Regions from separate parts of the Mesorhizobium sp. C277A genome, predicted to be linked through region 2. Evidence: predicted binding sites of a transcription regulator. Region 2 holds the regulator's gene; each other region holds the start of a gene.

The links. Region 2 encodes LexA, which represses DNA repair genes until DNA is damaged. Its sites were predicted from a motif close to TGTTCNNNNTGTGTTCNG; they were not measured.
Region 1: a site for LexA is predicted at 4,165-4,182, ahead of dinB (DNA polymerase IV). Genes of this name have one in related genera too.
Region 3: a site for LexA is predicted at 2,270-2,287, ahead of NKK52_RS02390 (PA0069 family radical SAM protein). Genes of this name have one in related genera too.

Annotation. Positions count from the first base shown of each region.
Region 1 is NZ_JAMYVW010000002.1:983,856-989,714, reverse strand. It holds gene NKK52_RS04895 (hypothetical protein) at 1-68, shown strand, start outside; gene NKK52_RS04890 (DUF2934 domain-containing protein) at 227-466, opposite strand; gene NKK52_RS04885 (hypothetical protein) at 559-774, opposite strand; gene NKK52_RS04880 (DUF1236 domain-containing protein) at 873-1,202, opposite strand; gene NKK52_RS04875 (hypothetical protein) at 1,542-1,844, opposite strand; gene NKK52_RS04870 (hypothetical protein) at 2,005-2,334, shown strand; gene NKK52_RS04865 (hypothetical protein) at 2,728-2,949, opposite strand; gene NKK52_RS04860 (heme-copper oxidase family protein) at 3,213-3,620, opposite strand; gene NKK52_RS04855 (hypothetical protein) at 3,774-4,010, opposite strand; gene dinB (DNA polymerase IV) at 4,244-5,485, shown strand; gene NKK52_RS04845 (LysR family transcriptional regulator) at 5,516-5,859, opposite strand, start outside.
Region 2 is NZ_JAMYVW010000002.1:1,931,334-1,937,192, forward strand. It holds gene NKK52_RS09680 (ComEC/Rec2 family competence protein) at 1-1,843, shown strand, start outside; gene lexA (transcriptional repressor LexA) at 1,837-2,619, opposite strand; gene NKK52_RS09690 (GntR family transcriptional regulator) at 2,825-3,589, opposite strand; gene kynU (kynureninase) at 3,758-5,005, shown strand; gene kynA (tryptophan 2,3-dioxygenase) at 5,111-5,859, opposite strand, start outside.
Region 3 is NZ_JAMYVW010000002.1:500,443-506,301, forward strand. It holds gene rnhB (ribonuclease HII) at 197-886, opposite strand; gene NKK52_RS02390 (PA0069 family radical SAM protein) at 1,041-2,195, opposite strand; gene NKK52_RS02395 (glycosyltransferase) at 2,346-2,849, shown strand; gene NKK52_RS02400 (hypothetical protein) at 3,102-4,076, shown strand; gene NKK52_RS02405 (GFA family protein) at 4,066-4,497, opposite strand; gene moaB (molybdenum cofactor biosynthesis protein B) at 4,623-5,177, opposite strand; gene NKK52_RS02415 (4-(cytidine 5'-diphospho)-2-C-methyl-D-erythritol kinase) at 5,164-5,859, opposite strand, start outside.

The sequences.
Region 1 (5,859 bases), 950 kb from region 2:
AATGCGAACTGGCCATGACAGCTGCCGGCATTCGCTTTGCGCTGTCGAGTTATGCCTGGGAGGCATGAGGGCGCCTGTCGCCAAACACAAGGAATTGCGCTGCCCGTCGCAGGCGCAATTCGTCAGGTTGAGAGGCTCGGGCGCGCCTGAACGGCGGGCGCCAAGGATGGCCCGGCCAGCGAATTCCGGCCTTGCTTTATTTCGACTGACTTATTTCGACTTGGCCTTATTTCGATTTGGCTTTGCCGGACTTTGCGGCGGCAGGCTTCGCTGCCTTTGGCTTGGCGGCTGCCTTGGCGGGCTTGGCGTCAGCTTTCTTCGCCGCCTTTTTGGGCTTGGCGACCGCGCCGTCGACTTCAGCCGTGGCCTGCTCCCAGTGTTCCTGATGCGCGCCTTCAGGCCGGCCGGCCTTTTCCCAGATCTCGTGCGCGCGCTGGCGAATGCGGTCCTGTTTGTCGTCCGTCACTTAAGCCTCCGTGGTTGGGTCCGGTCGGTTGGTCCAGATTCCACGAAAACGTTAGCCGAAAATTCGGCCGGCGTCTTGAGTGACGAGACATCTCAGCGCGGGTCGGAAATCACCGCAACGCCGAGCAGCGCCGCTTTCTTGACGATCAGCCCCGCGAGGTCGGCATCCGAACGATCGGTGCCGGTGCGCTCCCGCAGGAGCGCGATCGCTTCCTTCATCGATAACAGCGCCGTGTTGCGCTCGGCCAGCAACTTGTCGCAACACGCCGCAACATTGGCGGAGTTCGGGGTCTCGACATGCGGCAACATGGCAATTCTCCTTTCATCATGTTCATCATTCGGCCCTGCCGCCCTTTTAGGAAGAACGACAGGGCCGTATCACCGATGAATGGTTAGGTTGTCGAGCGTTACTCGACCACCTCGACAATCCTGCGCGTGCTGGGGTCGACCAACACGGTATGGTTGTCGACGACGGCGTATCTGTACTGAACGTCGGGAACCTCCTGCAGCTCGACAGTATCAGGCAAGGCAGTGCCGACATTCAATTCGACGCCGAGCAGATTGACCGAGGCAAGCGGATGTTTCTTTACGTACTGGTGCACGACCGTGCGCTGTTCCGGGGTGATGATCACCTGCTGCTGTGCCGGCTGCGTGACGATGACCTCGTCGGCGGCGGCAATGCCGATACCAGCGATCATGGCGAGCCCGGCGACGGCGGGAATAAGGATGGTTTTCATCTTCGTCTCCTGTCGTTGTTGGCGAGCTCCGCCGTGTTCCCGCATGAGGCGAAAACAGCGCAGATCGAGGTGGCGGGCTCCTGGAGGCAAACGCAGCCGGTACGGTCTTGTTCCGCAAGCGGAGACTAAATTGATCGGCTTCCCGGTCATGCCAGCAGAACCCGCACCCGCAAGATTCGCATTGAAGCACAATCCCTCAGGAGACCTTCGACATGGATGATGCACGGCTCCAATTCCGGGCGATTGCGGCCGGCGCCGGCATTGATCCGGTGACCGCGTCGCCCGGCCAAGACGGGAACCGACCGCCTTCGTGCCACGCCGTGAAGTTTCAAGCAAAGGTCATTGCTTCGGCGGCTGCGCAGGCACCTCGCCAGGCTTGATCACCGGCGTCTTGCCCTGGTCCGGCGGCGGCTGCGTCATACCCTGGTCACCACTGGGCGGCGGCTGCAGCACGCCGCCGCAGGGACCGAGCGTGCTGGTCGATTCGCCGCCGCCATTGGCGACCGGCGGCTTCTGACCATCGTCCTGAGGCTGCGCCTGGCAAGGCGCGGCAGGGCCGTGCTGGTCGCCATTGTCCTGCGCAGCCGCCGGGTCGGCCAGCGCCAAGAGCAGCACGCATGGGATGAGGGGGAAAGTCTTCATGGTCCAGCTCCTCTGGATTCATCTCCTTGGCAAAGCAGACTAGTCCTTGGCAAAGCAGACTGGCGGCAATTGGTTCCACGGAGATGGAGTGGTTGCCGGAACCTGACAGCCGGAAGTGAGTTCCACCTTCTCGACGCAAAGCCGCCCGGAGGAGGCAATCATGGAAGAACGAAACAGAAAACCCAATGACGAGGTCGAGGCGCCACCGAGCAAAAACGATGCCCGCGACAGGATCGCCAATGACGAGGTGGAAGCGCCGACGCCGCGCCGGCAGGATTGGGATGCGCTGCGTGGCGCAACGGTCCTGCCCGACGGAGCAGATGAGGAAAGCCTGCCGGACACCACCGGTGTCGAGAAGGAAGGCGAATTGCCCGAGGAGGATGACGACAACCCCTACCAGGACAGTGACGATGCCTTGCCCGACGACGCCGAGGAAGCCGCCATTGGTCACGATCTGGCGAGGCGCGGCGGCCCGTTCGACGACGTGTAAGGCAGCGACCGCGGATACTTTCGAGAGGTTTCCCGGGACGTCCACGCCGTCACCAGTTGGACCAAGGATGAGCTGAAGGCGATGCCGGAGCATCGCGATATTTCGAAGGATCCGGCTGGCCGGATCCTTCGTTTAAGGCGCCTTGGCGGTTTGGCTTAGCCCTTGTGGTCAAGGGCTGGACGGCGACAATCTCGGCACCTTCGACAGCCGAGAAGCAGCCGAGAAGCACGAACGCGAAGCCCAATATTTCAAGCGCCGTCGAGGCCGCTCGCCTGAAATCTTCAAAGTGCGCAAGAAATCCCCGCCGCGGGCGGTGCAGACACGCTCCAGCATCGCAACGCTGCGAACCGGGCCATCGCCCGCCGGCACTTGAGTGCCGACGGGCTCTGACCTTCAGTTCGACCCGGGATCGCCGAGCGCCTCGGTGACGAAGGACGCCGCGATCAGGTCGTCGGCGTCGAGGCGTAGGGAGCCTTCGACACCCCCCATGATGGCCGCGACCTTCTGGAAGGTCTGCATCTCGTGTTCAGTAACGCTGGCGTCTCGCATCCTGGCTTTCAGATCGGCGATGCGTCGGCCCAGTGAGGCCGACGTTCCGATTTCTCTGTTCGACATGGTGGCCTGCTCCTCCCCCAACCCATGCTGTGGACGTACTCAAGTCTGCCTATATATAAGGCAGCGCGAATACAGTCGCCGCAACGCGCGATATCTGGGAAGGTTCCGGCGCCAAATAGTCACGAAATAATACGTGGTGGGACTCGGGTATGTTGAGCGCCGACGCGGCGATAGACACCGCAGCCAGCGGCTGCGGCCATCGGCCTGGCCAACCCGCGTGGCGGGTCGCGAACGCGGGTCGGACTTGATCGCTGCGCGAACAGTCAGCGAGAAGCCGGCACCACGCCGGACACCGAGCGCGCCGTTTCGGGCGAAAACACCACGAAAGCAAAAACCAGAACGGCAGCGGCGACGATGAGCGAGCCGCCGGCGACGATCGGTTCAAGCGCCGGGTTTCCCTGCAGCATCACATACAGCGCCGGCAGCATGATCACCAGGCCGAGTGTGTAGAGCCCGTAGTGGATCATGGCGATGCGACGCGCCGCCTTTTGCGGATTGAGCGCGTAGTAGCCGCCGAAGATGGCGCTCGTCACCCAACCGAGCAGATTGATATGCGCGTGCGCCGGAAAAGCGGCGTGGTCACCCGAGATCGCCATCTGCAGGCCGGCCGCAATCCCCAACATCAGGAACAAGATGGCAGTTTTGAAAAAGAGTTCTGAAACCCTCGGCATGTCATTTCTCCCCCTATGCGGTCTGCGACCGCTTGCGACCTGGAGAATACACCCACGCGCAGAACTTTTCCACGCCGCGCTTATGGGCCATGCCTGCACAGCTTTTTGCACGCTGTTCGACTTTTCTGGCTGCCACAACCCGGCGCCGCCGCGCTACGGCGTCAGCAAGATGTCGGCGCCCGCTCGCTCGTCGAACACCACCGCGCAGCCGCGCCCCAGCGCCACTGCCGACAGCGCGTTGGCCACCGTCTCGTCCGGCGATACGAAATCACCGGTCAGCACTCGCAACTCCTCCACCGCCCTGGCCATTGACACGCAGTGCCCGGCAACGCGATCGCTCGTGCAGGCGTCAATGACGCTGACGAGGTCGATCATCTCGAACTGGCCCATACCGGCCTCCACAAAAACAGCGTCCCGTCGCGGATATGAACGCCGAGGCGAGAGACAATGTTCCGCAGGTCCGATGCCCAGGCGGAGCACTCGACAGCCCGACCTGGAACGGGCCGGCCGGCGACAACCGCTTCGCTTGACAATAGGCCCTGTTTGTTCTCTATTTGTTCGGCAAAAACGCCTCTCACAACAGACGCGGCTAATGCTGCAACGCCGCAAAGGGAACGGTCGGGATGGAGCCCACCATCCTGCATGCGGATCTCGACGCCTTCTACGCCTCGGTCGAGCAGCTGCTCGACCCGGCGCTCAGGGGCAAGCCGATCGCCGTCGGCGGCGGCGTCGTGCTTGCCGCTTCCTACGAAGCCAGGGTTTTCGGCGTGCGCGGCGGCATGCCCGGACAACGCGCGCGCGAGCTTTGCCCCGGACTGATCTTCGTCGGCGGCCATTTCGCCGACTATCAGCGGCTGGGCGACGCCGCCATCAAGGTGCTCGACGATTTCACGCCGCTGGTCGAGCGGATTTCCATCGATGAAGCCTTTGCCGACGTCGCCGGCTGCACGCATCTGTTCGGGCCGCCGGCCGAGATCGCCGCCACGGTGCGTCGGCGCGTCCGGGCAGAGCTCGGCCTGCCGATCTCGATCGGCGTGGCGCGCACCAAGCATCTGGCCAAGATCGCCTCGCAGGTGGCCAAGCCCGACGGCCTGGTGGTGGTCGATCCGAACACCGAACTTGCCTTCCTGCATGATCTGCCGGTCGGCCTGATGTGGGGCGTCGGCCCGGCGACCAAGGCGCGGCTGGCCGAGATCGGCATCGAGACCATCGGCCAGTTGGCAAAGACGCATAGCGGGGTGCTGCGAAGGTTGCTCGGGCCCGCCACCGGCGAAAAGCTGGCGTCGCTGGCATGGAACCGCGACCCGCGAAAGCTCGAAACCCACAGGCGGTCGCATTCCGCCGGCGCGCAGTCGGCGCTTGGCAGACGGCCGGCCGAGGCGCGTATCTTCGGACCCGTGCTGCTGCATCTGGCAGACCGGGTCGCAAGCCGGCTCAGGGCGAAATCACGGCCCGGGCGCACGGTGACGGTGCGCGTGCGTTTCGCCGATCTGCACGCTGTCACACGCTCGCTGACGCTCGATCAGCCGATTTCGGCAACCGCGATGCTGGCCGAAATCGCCGGGGAGCTGGTGCGCGGCGTGCTGGCCGCCAACCCTCGGGAGAAGACCATCTCGCTGCTGGCGATCTCGGTGTCGCAGCTGGAAGAAAGTGCCGAGCTGCAGCTGGAGCTGCCGCTCGGGCTTGCCGATGAAAAGCAGCGACCCGGCAGCAGGCAAGGCCTGGCGCGCTTTGGCGCCGACCGCGCCATCGACAAGATCCGCCAGCGCTTTGGCAGAGAGGCTGTCGGCTACGGCGCCGTGGCGCTGGAAGCCCGGCGCTCGGTTCCCGATGCCTTCCGCGAACTGGCGGAAAAGGAGCTTTGAGGACCGCCGCTGCGACGGCCAGGCCAATGCTTACGCCGCACCCGAAGATAGCACTGCATTTCCGGTCTGCCTGAGCAGGCCGACCAGCCAGGCCAAGCCCGCATCCATCAGCGCAACCTTCGGCACGATGCTGTTGATGTTGAAGTGGCCGAGCCGGATGGGCGCATCGACGCCGACGACACCGAAACGGCCGCCATACATGGCGAGGAACCGGCGCGGATAGGCCGATATCAGATCAGTCTGAGCAAGCACGGCCAGTCCGAACATAAAGTTGGGGACAGTCAGCGCGACGCGACGCGACAGGCCGCGTTCGGCCAGCACCCTGTCGACAAACCCGTTCGGATCGCCATTGTTCGAGACGACCATATGCTGCA
Region 2 (5,859 bases):
CCCCGAGCTGCGCTACGCCCCGGAGCGGGTCAGGCTCTCGGCGCGGACCGTTCCCGCCGATATGACCGCCGGCTCCCTGATCACCGGCTATGCCAGGCTGTTGCCGCCGACCGGTCCGGTGCGGCCGGAGAGCTACGATTTCTCCTTCGACAGCTATTTCACCGGTATCGGCGGCAGCGGCTTCTTTCTCGGCAATCCGAAAACCATTGCTACGCAGGGACCGCCGCCGCTGACCGCGCGGCTCTCCTCGGCAATCGAGAACGCGCGCGAAAACATTGCCGACCATATCAGGGGCAAAATCGGCGGCGCCGAAGGCGAGATTGCCGCGGCGTTGATTGTCGGGGTGCGCGCCGGCATCCCGGACGAGGTCAACGAAGCGATGCGGCGCACCGGCATCTACCACATCATCTCCATCTCCGGCCTGCACATGGCGCTGGTTGCCGGCACCATCATGGCGTTGCTGCGTGGCGCCTTTGCGCTGTTTCCCGATTTCTCTTCGCGCCGCCCAGTCAAGAAATATGCAGCAGTGGCAGCACTCGTCTCCATCGCCGCCTATCTCGTCATTTCAGGCGTCGTGGTTGCCGCCGAGCGCAGCTTCATCATGCTGGCGGTCATGCTTGTCGCCGTGCTGTTTGATCGCGCCGCACTCACCATGCGCAATCTGGCGATCTCCGCCATTGCCGTCATCCTGGTGTCGCCGCACGAGGTGGTCGGTCCCAGCTTCCAGATGTCGTTTGCCGCCACCGCCGCCCTTGTCGGCGCCTATGCCGGCTGGGCCGATTACCGCGCCGACAAGGTGAGAACGCCGCCGGCAAAGCGCTCCTTCGTCGGCTTCCTGTCGCGAAAATTCGCGCTGGCCATGGGCGGCCTCGCCATGACCTCGATCATCGCCGGCAGTGCAACCTTGCTGTTCGCCATCTGGCATTTTCAGCGTGTGTCGCCGCTCAGCCTGATCGCCAATCTGGCCGTGATGCCGATTGTTTCGTTGATCGTCATGCCTTTTGCCGTGCTCAGCGCACTGGCGATGCCGTTCGGCGCCGACGGGCCGTTCCTCTATGTGATGGGCAAGGGTCTGATGGCGATGATCGCTATATCGGCCTGGATTTCCGAGCGCTCGCCGGTCGACGCCGTCGGGCTGATCTCCATCCGCTCGGTGCTGTTGGTGGCGGTCGCCCTCGTCATCGCCACCATGGCCACCACCTGGCTCAGGTTGGCGGCCGTGCCTTTCGCGCTGGCCGGCCTGTTGACGGTGCCGCAGGTGCTTACGCCCGACGTGCTCATATCCGAGGATGCGCATCTGGTGGCCATGCCGATCGGTGGCGGCGAACTCGCCCTCAACCGCGAACGCTCCAACGAATTCACCACGGACAATTGGAAACGGGCGCTGCGGGCCGAAACCATTATCCCACCTGAGATTTTCGAGTCAACAGATACGCGGTTCGATCTCGATCCGCTCGATCTGCCGCCCGGCTCGCCCTTCTATTGCACCGGCGATCTCTGTATCGCCCGGCACCCTTCCGGAGCCATTGTAGCGCTTGCGAAAGACCGCAAGACGGCGCGGCCGGCCTGTGCCTTCGCGAGCCTGATCGTCATCGATGACGCCACCGCCTACAATCCGTGCCGCGACCCGCTGGTGCTGGTCGTGACGAAGAAACAGCTGGCCCGCGACGGCAGCGCCGCCGTCTTCTTCGATCCGCAATCGGCAGCTGCAGCGCCAACCATCCGCTTCGCCGTCGACAAGCCGTATCGCCCCTGGCACGAGCAACGCCGCTTCTCCCGCGAAGCGCGCGGCCTGCCGCCTTACAACCAGCGTGAAAAGTACAAACCCAAGCCGGCTCAGTAGCGCCGGATCAATCCGACAAGCTTGCCCTGCACCTTCACCCTGTCCGGTCCAAAAATGCGGGTCTCGTAGGCCGGGTTGGCGGCTTCCAGGGCGATCGAGGCGCCCTTGCGGCGGAAGCGTTTCAGGGTCGCTTCCTCATCGTCGACCAACGCCACCACGATCTCGCCGGGGCTGGCTGTGTCGGCATTGCGGATGATGACCGTGTCGCCATCGAAAATGCCGGCCTCGATCATCGAATCGCCCTTGACCTCGAGCGCGTAGTGTTCGCCGCCCATGATCATATCGGGCGGCACCGAGATCGAATGGGTCTGATGCTGGATGGCGTCGATCGGCACGCCGGCGGCGATGCGTCCCATAACCGGGATTGAAATCGCGGAAACGGCATCGTCATTGCCGGCCGACATCGAACGCGACGGCGAGCCCGGCTTGATCTGGCGGCCGAGACCGCCTTGGCCCAACGCGCCTTGTCCTTGGCCGCCTTGCCCTTGGCCGGTTTGACCAAGACTGCCCTGAATGACGCTCGGCGAAAACTTCCTCGCCGCATTGAGGCCTGGTGCGATCGAGTCGGGCAGCCGCAGCACTTCCAGCGCGCGCGCCCGGTTCGGCAGCCGGCGAATGAAACCGCGCTCCTCAAGCGCCGTGATCAGGCGGTGGATGCCGGACTTGGAGGCGAGGTCGAGCGCTTCCTTCATCTCGTCGAAGGACGGCGGGATTCCGCTCTCCTTCAGGCGTTCATGGATGAACATCAGAAGCTCATGTTGTTTGCGCGTCAGCATCGCGGCCCCCAAGGGTTCTGAAACCAGAATCAGAAAAAACAAACCCAGAACAAACACTATCTGTTCCAGTTGTGTTCCGCAACCTTTTAAAGTTTAATGAATGTGTTGACGTTTTGTTCAGCGTAACGTTCGGCGCTGCGAGCGCCGCCTGCGCCCAGTTGCCAGCAACGGGGTGAAACGAAGACAAAGTGCCCTGCGTCGTCGGCTACGATCGCCGCTTCCTTTTCGGACGGGGCTGCGCAGCATCCGCGCGGGGTTCTCTCTGGGCATAGACCCGCAGCGTGTAGCCGATGTGAGCGGTCATCAGAGTTTTCGCACGTTCGACGTCGCGATCGAGGGCCGCTTCCATCAGGGCGGTATGGTGTTCGATCGCCACGGCGTCGCGCAGGGCCGCCACGGCCTTCCGGTGTCCGTCCGTGCGGCCGGCGGCGGCGCGCAGCGTCGGGGCCAGACCCAGAAAGCGGTGATGGCGATGCAATTGGTCGGAAATCGTTGCATTGAAGCGCAGCAGCCAGCTGGATGTCGCGGCACTGAGCAGCGCCGCATGGAAGGCATCGTGTTTTTCGTACCACGCGTCGACCGCATCATCCGATGGATCGTCGAGAACAGACCCGCACCGTGAGAGACGATAGTGGGCGGCAACGACCGCGTCTTCCCACTCACGGTCGCCCTTCTCGATCGATTCCACCAGCAGGGGCAGTTCGACCACCAGCCGCGCACGTGCCAAATCCTCGAGCTCCGCCCGAGAGACGGGAGCGACCGCAAACCCGCGGTTGCTGATGGCGGTCACAAGCCGTTCCGCCTCCAGCCGCGACAGCGCCTCGCGCAACGGCGTCCAGCCGATGCCGTAGGTGTTGCGCAGCGTGCTCAGCTTCAACGGCGCGGCAGGCGCCAGCCGGGTCGCAAGAATATCGCGCCTGAGCAGGCGATAGGCCACTTCCGTCTTCGAGGTCTGCTCGTCATCCAGCATCGTGATCCATCAGACATAAACGCTCGGGCGGATCATTATATATCAAAGCCTTTCAATGGGTGATTTATATATAATGTTTGACAGTTCAAGGGCGACCACTCAAGATCGCCGGCATGTTTGGGCGGCAGGCTCCGCCGCGCGCGTTTGTCCATGGAGGGGCGCCGGATCATGAGCACGACACCCGATCTCGCTACAATCGAAGCAATGGATGCCGCCGATCCGCTGCGCTCCATGCGTGAACGCTTTGTCTTGCCGCAAGGCGTGATTTATCTCGACGGCAATTCCCTGGGCGCCGCGTCAGCGGTCGTCTTCAGCGAACTGCAGCAGGCCGCCACGCAGGAATGGGCGCACGACCTCATTCGCGCCTGGAACACCGCCGGCTGGTTCAACATGCCGGTGGAACTCGGAGATCAGCTCGGGCGACTGATCGGCGCGGCTGATGGGCAGACGGTGGTCTGCGACACAACCTCGATCAACATCTACAAGCTGCTGCACGCAGCGCTCGGCATGCGGCCGGATCGGTCGGTCATCGTTGCCGAGGGCGACAGTTTCCCGACCGACCTCTACATGGCCGAAGGCGTCGCCTCGACCCGGCCGGGAACGCGGCTGCGGCTGGAGGGCGTCGACGCGGCCGCAATCGAGGAGCTGATCGACGACAGCGTTGCCGTCATCCTGGTCAACCACGTCAACTACAAATCCGGCCAGTTGCGCGACATGGCGGCGCTGACGCGCAAGGCACATGACGCCGGCGCGCTGATCATCTGGGATCTCTGCCACACGGCCGGCGCCTTGCCGGTCGAACTTGACCGTGCCAATGCCGATTTCGCCGTCGGCTGCACCTACAAATACCTCAATGGCGGCCCGGGCTCGCCAGCCTTCATCTACGCGGCCGAGCGCCACCATGACGATGCCCACCAGCCGCTCAGCGGCTGGTGGGGCCATGCGCGGCCCTTTGCCTTCGAGCAGGGCTTTGCCGTCGGCAGCGGCATTCGCCGCTTCCTGTGCGGAACGCAGCCGGTGCTGTCGATGCGGGCGCTCAAGGGCGCGCTCGATATCTGGAACGACGTCGATATGGCGGCGGTGCGCAGAAAAAGCATCGCGCTGACCGACCTGTTTATCCAGCTCGTCGAAGCCAGATGCGGCGCCTACCGGCTTGAACTGGAAAGTCCTCGCGACGGCAGCCAGCGCGGCAGCCAGGTGTCGTTCCTCCATCCGCATGGCTATCAGGTGATGCGCGCGCTGATCGAGCGCGGCGTGATCGGCGATTTCCGGGCGCCGTCGACCATCCGTTTCGGCTTCACGCCGCTCTATGTCGGATATGGCGATGTCTGGCAGGCGGTCGAAGTCCTGGAGGATATTCTGCGCACCGGCGCCTGGCAGGACGCCCGCTTCGCGGTGAAGACCGCGGTTACGTGAGAAACCAGAGCAATTTCAGGAAAAGTGTGAAGCGGTTTTCCGTCCGAAATTGCGTCAATCAAAGAGCTAGAGCATTTCGCCGTTTCCGTTAAACGGTGAAATGCTCTAGAGCCGGGTGCGGACCGTCCAGAGCTCCGGAAACAGCACGACCTCCAGCATCTTCTTCAGATAGGAGGCGCCTGAGGTGCCGCCGGTGCCGCGCTTCAAGCCGATGATGCGCTCGACCGTTGTGACGTGGTTGAAGCGCCAGCGGCGGAAGTAATCCTCGAAGTCGACCAGCTTCTCGGCCAGTTCGTAGAGCATCCAGTAGCGCTGCGGGTCGCGGTAGACGGTTTGCCAGGCAGCCAGCACGTCTTCGTTCTCACCGCGCGTCTCGCGCCAGTCCGTGCGCCCGGCATCGGCGCCGATGTCGAAGCCATTGCGCGCCAAAAGCAGAAGCGCCTCGTCGTAGAGCGACGGCGTGGCCAGGATCGCTTCCAGCCTGTCCGTAAGGTCGCGCCGGTGCTTGTGCGGCCCGAGCATGGCTAGGTTGCGGTTGCCGGCCATGAACTCGATGGCGCGGTACTGCCAGGACTGGAAGCCCGAGGATTGGCCGAGCGCGTCGCGAAACTCGGTGTATTCGCTGGGCGTCATCGTGCGCAGCACGTCCCAGGCATTGTTGAGCTGCTCGAAGATGCGCGCGACACGCGACAGCATCTTGAAGCTCGGTTCGAGGCGGTCGGCGCGGATCGAGAGGATCGCGGCGCCGATCTCGTGGAGGGCCAGTTTCATCCACAATTCGGATGTCTGATGCTGGATGATGAACAGCATCTCGTCATGGGCAGAAGACAGCGGCGCCTGCGTATCGAGCACCT
Region 3 (5,859 bases), 1.4 Mb from region 2:
TTTTTGTTGAGCGGCGACGGAGATTGGCGAAGGCGGTGGTGCGCCTGATCTCCCCCCTCGAGGGGGAGATGTCGCCAAAGGCGACAGGGGGGTCCGTTCGACCAGGCGCGACGCTCTTTCTGCGACCAAGAAGGGCTAGCGCTTGACGCGCGGCGCCCCCCTCTGGCCTGCCGGCCATCTCCCCCTCAAGGGGAGATTAGCTGTCCAACCCGACAAACCCATCTTCCTCAACCCCACCCAGCCTGAACGGCGCGAATGACGCCCGGTGCAGCCGTGCCACCGGCCCATGCTCTTCGATCGCGGTGCGGTGCCGCACGGTGGCGTAGCCCATATGGACTTCGAACCCGTAGCGTTCGTGGTGGCTGCCGCAGCCGCACATCATGCGGTCGCGCATCACCTTGGCGACGATCGAGGCGGCGGCGATCGATTGCGAGCGCTGGTCGCCCTTGATCAGCGCGCGGCCTTCGCAGAGGAGGCCCGGCGGCACATCGCGGCCATCGGCCAGCGCCAGCTTCGCCTGGATCGGCAGGCCGGCAAGGGCGCGGCGCATGGCTTCCAGGCTGGCCTTGAGGATGTTGCTGCCGTCAATGCCTTCGGCGCTGACCGAGGCCATCGACACGCCGAGCGCTGACCCCAGGATTTTCAGGAACAGCGCCTCGCGCTGCAAATGGTTGAGCCGTTTGGAATCGTCGAGCCCGTCGGGAATGTTGGCGGGATCGAGGATCACGGCCGCCGCCACCACCGGCCCCGCCAGCGGACCGCGGCCGGCCTCGTCCATGCCTGCCACCGGCCACAGTCCTTCGGCCATCGCCTTCGTCTCGAAGGAGAAGTCGGGCTTTTCGACGATTTCGAAAAGAAGCGGAGAATCGGAACGCGCGCGAGCCATGTTGCGGCGAGGTTCGCATCGGCTCCGATTCTCCGCAAGTCCCTCCAGGGTCGAGTGGGGCAAGACCGGGAGGGCACCGTCTGCAGGCCGGGGGACAGGCCGGACGGGATTCTTGGGTCGCCTGACAGCCACGAGGGCAGGGCAGGCGCTACTCTCAGAGCAGCATCAGCTGCTCGGTCGCCTTGGCGGCGGCGACAAACTGGTCGGTTCGGAGCGTGCGCCGCTCGGCGTTGAGGCCGAGCCGCTTGGCCGTGATCTCGAAGCGCCGGCCGATCTGCCAGGCATAGGGGCCGGCGCCTTTCATCCGCTTGCCCCATTCCGAATCATAGTCCTTGCCGTCGCGCATCGAACGGATCAGCGACATCACGTGCCGGTAGCGGTCGGGATAGTGGCGCAGCAGCCAGTCCTTGAAGATCGGCGCCACCTCGAGCGGCAGGCGCAGGATCACATAGCCGGCCTCGCGGGCGCCTGCGGCGCGTGCCGAATCGAGGATGCGCTCCATCTCCTGGTCGGTCAGGCCGGGAATGATCGGCGCCACCATGACAGAGGCCGGGATGCCGGCATCGGAAAGCTGCCGGATCGCCTCGAGGCGCTTGGTCGGCGTCGACGCGCGTGGCTCCATGGTGCGCGCCAGCATGCGGTCCATCGTCGTCACCGACAGCGCCACCTTGGCCAGCCCGCGTTCGGCCATGCGCGACAAGATGTCGATGTCGCGCGTCACCAGATGGGATTTGGTGACGATGCCGACCGGATGGCCGCGCGCCTCCAGCACTTCGAGGATCTCGCGCATAATCCGGTATTGTTTCTCGATCGGCTGGTAGGGATCGGTGTTGGTGCCGATGGCGATGGTGCGCGGCTGATAGCCATCCTTCGACAGTTCCTTGTCGAGCAGCCGCGCCGCATCCGGCTTGGCAAACAGCTTCGCTTCGAAATCCAGCCCCGGCGACAGGCCCATGAAGGAATGCGTCGGCCGGGCGAAACAATAGACGCAGCCATGCTCGCAGCCGCGATAGGGGTTGATCGAGCGGTCGAAGGAAATGTCGGGCGATTCGTTGCGGGTGATGATGGTGCGCGGCTTCTCGACCTGCACTTCGGTCTTGAACGGCGGCAATTCCTCCAGCGAATTCCAGCCGTCGTCGAACACATGCCGGCTGACCGGCTCGAACCGGCCGGACGGGTTGATGCCCGCGGAACGGCCGCGGTTGCGATCCGGACGGACGCGCATGCCGCTCTGTTCGATCATCGCATTGGCCATCTCGGCTCGCCCTGCTCCGAAAGCAGCAATGTCCGCACGCACGATATGTTCCATTTTGGCCCTTTCCCAAGGACTGTCGGCTGGCTGTCGAATCGCTCTGTTCATGAAAATAATCCTATTTCGCTGATGAGAACAAAGCAAGAACTTTTTCGTTGGGCCATGCACAACTGGCGCTGCGCCGGGCTTTCCGCTATTCGGCTAAAAATGCTCAGCGTTCTCATCGAAACCCGGGATGACGAAGAAGGCCTTGCCCGCACGCTCGCCTCGTTGATCGGCGGCGCGGTCGAGGGCGTGGTGCGCGATGTCATCGTCTGCGACACCGGCTCGACCGACCAGACGCATCGGGTTGCCGATCATGCCGGCTGCCACTTCGTGGCCGGCGGCATTGCCGCGGGAATCAGGCAGGCGAAGGGTGACTGGCTGCTGTTTCTGGAACCCGGCGCAAGGCTGGCGGAGGGCTGGATCGACGACGTTGTCGCTCACACGGCGCGGCAAACCATGCCGGCGCGCTTTTCCCGTGCGCGCGGCAGCCGCACGCCGTTCCTGTCACGGGTGTTTTCGGGCAACCGGGCGCTGGCCGAAGGGCTGGTCATCAGCAAGCGCCAGGCCGCTGCCCTGTCGAAGAACGCGCACAGCGCCGAAGCCCTTGCGCGCGGTCTCGCCACCAGGCGGCTCGACGCCGAAATCTGGCTGGCGCCGAAGAAGTGATGTTTCTCCCTTTTCCCGTTCCCAGGGAGAAGGGTGCCCGAAGGGCGGATGAGGGGCAGCGTCGGCGTCTCATCCGCATTGGCACGGTCGCAGCACCATCCCTCTTTTTCGCCGCAAAAAGCTATTGTGCATTGCACAAAAGCTGACGCGGGATTAGCATTCCGTTGATGCGGGATATCGGGGTTTGGGTAGTGCCGGAGCGGTAAGCAAGCGCCGCGTCGTCGTTGCTGCCGTTCATATCTGAGGACCCCGATGAACCTTTCGTCCCCTGACAAATCCGGCGCCCCCAGTCTGGAAGCCATTGCCCGCAACGGCAGCCTGCTCCGCCGCATTGCGGTGCGTATCCCGACCTATCTGTCCGACCTGCGCGAAAATCCCGCATGGCTGCCGATGTTCGTGCTTGCCCGCACCATGCCGGCGCGCAAACTGCACTGGCTTGGCGCCAAAGCCGCGCGCCCCGCGCAGAGTGCCGGAGCGACGATGTTCAGGGGCGTCGACCTCAAGTCGATCGTCGCGGCGCTGCGCGCCGATGGCCTGTTCTCCGGACTGGTCCTTCCGCAGGCAATCCACGAAGAGATCGCCAGCTTCGCTCAGAGCACGCCGTGCTTCGGCAATTTCGACCGCCGGCTCGAATTCATGCCCGGAGAACACGCAGAAGCCGAGAAGCGGTTCGGCCGCTCTTTGCTCAGCGGACACTATTTCGAGCGCATCCTCGGCTGCAAGGCGGCACTCGCCATCCAGAACGACCCGCTGCTGCTCGACATCGCCGAGCACTATCTGGGCGGGCAGGCGAAGCTGATCACCACGCGTGTCTGGTGGAGCTTTCCGACCGGCGAGGCTTCCGACGCCGACAAGAACCTTGCCTCGCTCGGCAAATATCATTTCGATCTCGACGACTGGCGGATGCTGAAATTCTTCTTCTATCTCAAGCCCTGCGATGCCGGCACCGGCCCGCACGTCTATGTCAAAGGCAGCCACAACAGGCGCAGCCTCAAGCACCAGTTGACGCTGCTGGTCGGCCATCCGGCGCAAGACGTGCTCAAGGTCTATGGCGACGACAGCCCGGTCACGCTGACCGGCGAGGCCGGCCTCGGCTTCGTCGAGGACCCGTTCGGCTTCCACATGGGCACCGTGCCGTCCACCACGCCACGGCTGATGATGGAGGTCGGCTTCGGCGTCTCGCCGCCCTCGCGCCGCCGCTTCCACGGCGAACCGGTCATCCGCTGAGGCCGGAGCGGATCTCGACCGGCATCCAGCGCGCTTGCCGCCGGGCAATGCGACCCTCTTTGTTCTCGGCATCATAGTCCATCGGGACCGGCTCGCGGTTGAACCGCGGCCGGTCATCCAGCGCATTGACGATGACGATCGCTCTCGGTTCGCCGTCGGTGGTCACAGCAGCGACATAGACGCCGCAGTCGCGGCAGATGAGATAGTCGGCGGTGCGCAATCCGAACCGGTATCGGTGCAGCCGGCCCTCGTCCTCGACCGAGACGATCAATCGGCCCTGCGGATCGGCGGCGGCGCGTGAGCCATGCCGGACGCAGAAGGCGCACTGGCAGGCGCGGATCTCCATCTCGGCCGGCTCCATTCCCGTTTCGAACGTCAGGTGGATGTTGCCGCAATGGCAGCCGCCGCGGTGCGCGTTCATTGGATCTCTTCCGTCTTGACTTGGCGACAGACTATCCGCCCGACGACCCGGAGGAAATGACCTCTCGAAGGCCCAGCCGCCATTCTGCCTGACAAAGGCAGCACTTGCCGGCACTTTGCCTTGGTTTACGAGGCGGCCTTGCCGCGCCGCAAATGCTCGTCCAGGCGCGGCATGATCTCGACGAAGTTGCAGGGCATGTGGCGGTAGTCGAGCTGCGGCTTCAGGATGCCGTCCCAGGCGTCCTTGCAGGCGCCGGGCGAGCCCGGCAGCACGAAGACGAAGGTGGCGTTGACGACGCCGCCCGTCGCTCGGCTCTGCACTGTCGAGGTGCCGATCTTGTCGTAGGAAATGCGATGGAACACTTCGGAAAAGCCGTCCATGCGCTTCTCGAAGATCGGCTCCAGCGCCTCCGGCGTCACGTCGCGGCCGGTGAAGCCGGTGCCGCCGGTGGTGATGACGACGTCGATCTCCTTGTCGCGCGACCAGCCCAGCACCTTGTCGCGGATTTTCTCCCGGTCGTCGGTGACGATGTCGCGCGCGGCCAGGACATGGCCGGCCTCGGCGATGCGATCAGCCAGCGTCTGGCCGGATTTGTCGTCGGCAAGGCTGCGCGTATCGGACACCGCCAGCACCGCGATGCGCACCGGGATGAACGGGCGGCTCTCGTCAATTTTGGCCATCGGCCCCCTCCGAAGCGATGCTTCGTGTCACGGCTACAAACCACTCCGGTTCGCGGCTGCGGATCTCGGCGGCGGCGCGCTTGGCGACATTGCCGGTCTCGAACAGCCCGAAGCATGTCGCGCCGGACCCCGACATGCGCGAGAATCCAGATCCGGCCCTGTTCAGCAGGGAAAGCGCTCGGCCGATGGGCGGCTGGATCGCCTGCGCCGCCGGCTCAAGATCGTTGCGGGTGATCTCCAGCCAATTGCGGACGCTGTGGAAGTCAAATGCGCGCGGCAGCGGCGGCAATCCATCATTCTCGCGTTTCTCAAGTGCGTTGAACACATCAGGCGTCGAGACGGCGACGCCGGGATTAACCAGCACCAAAGCGAGCGCCGGAAAATCCGGCACCAGCGACAGCTCGTCGCCGACGGCACGCGCAACCAGCGGTTTTGCCGCAAGACACATCGGCACGTCGGCGCCGAGCGTGAGACCGATCCGGCTCAGTTCGGCCTCGCCGATGTCGAGCCCCCAGGTCCCGACAAGACCCTGCAATACCGCCGCCGCGTCGCTCGAGCCGCCGCCGACCCCGGATGCGACCGGCAGGTTCTTTTCCAGCCGGATGGCAACCGGCGCCGTGCTCTGCTGGCCGGCCTGCCTGCGCAGCGCCTCGCGCGCCTTCACCACCAGATTGCTGTCGTC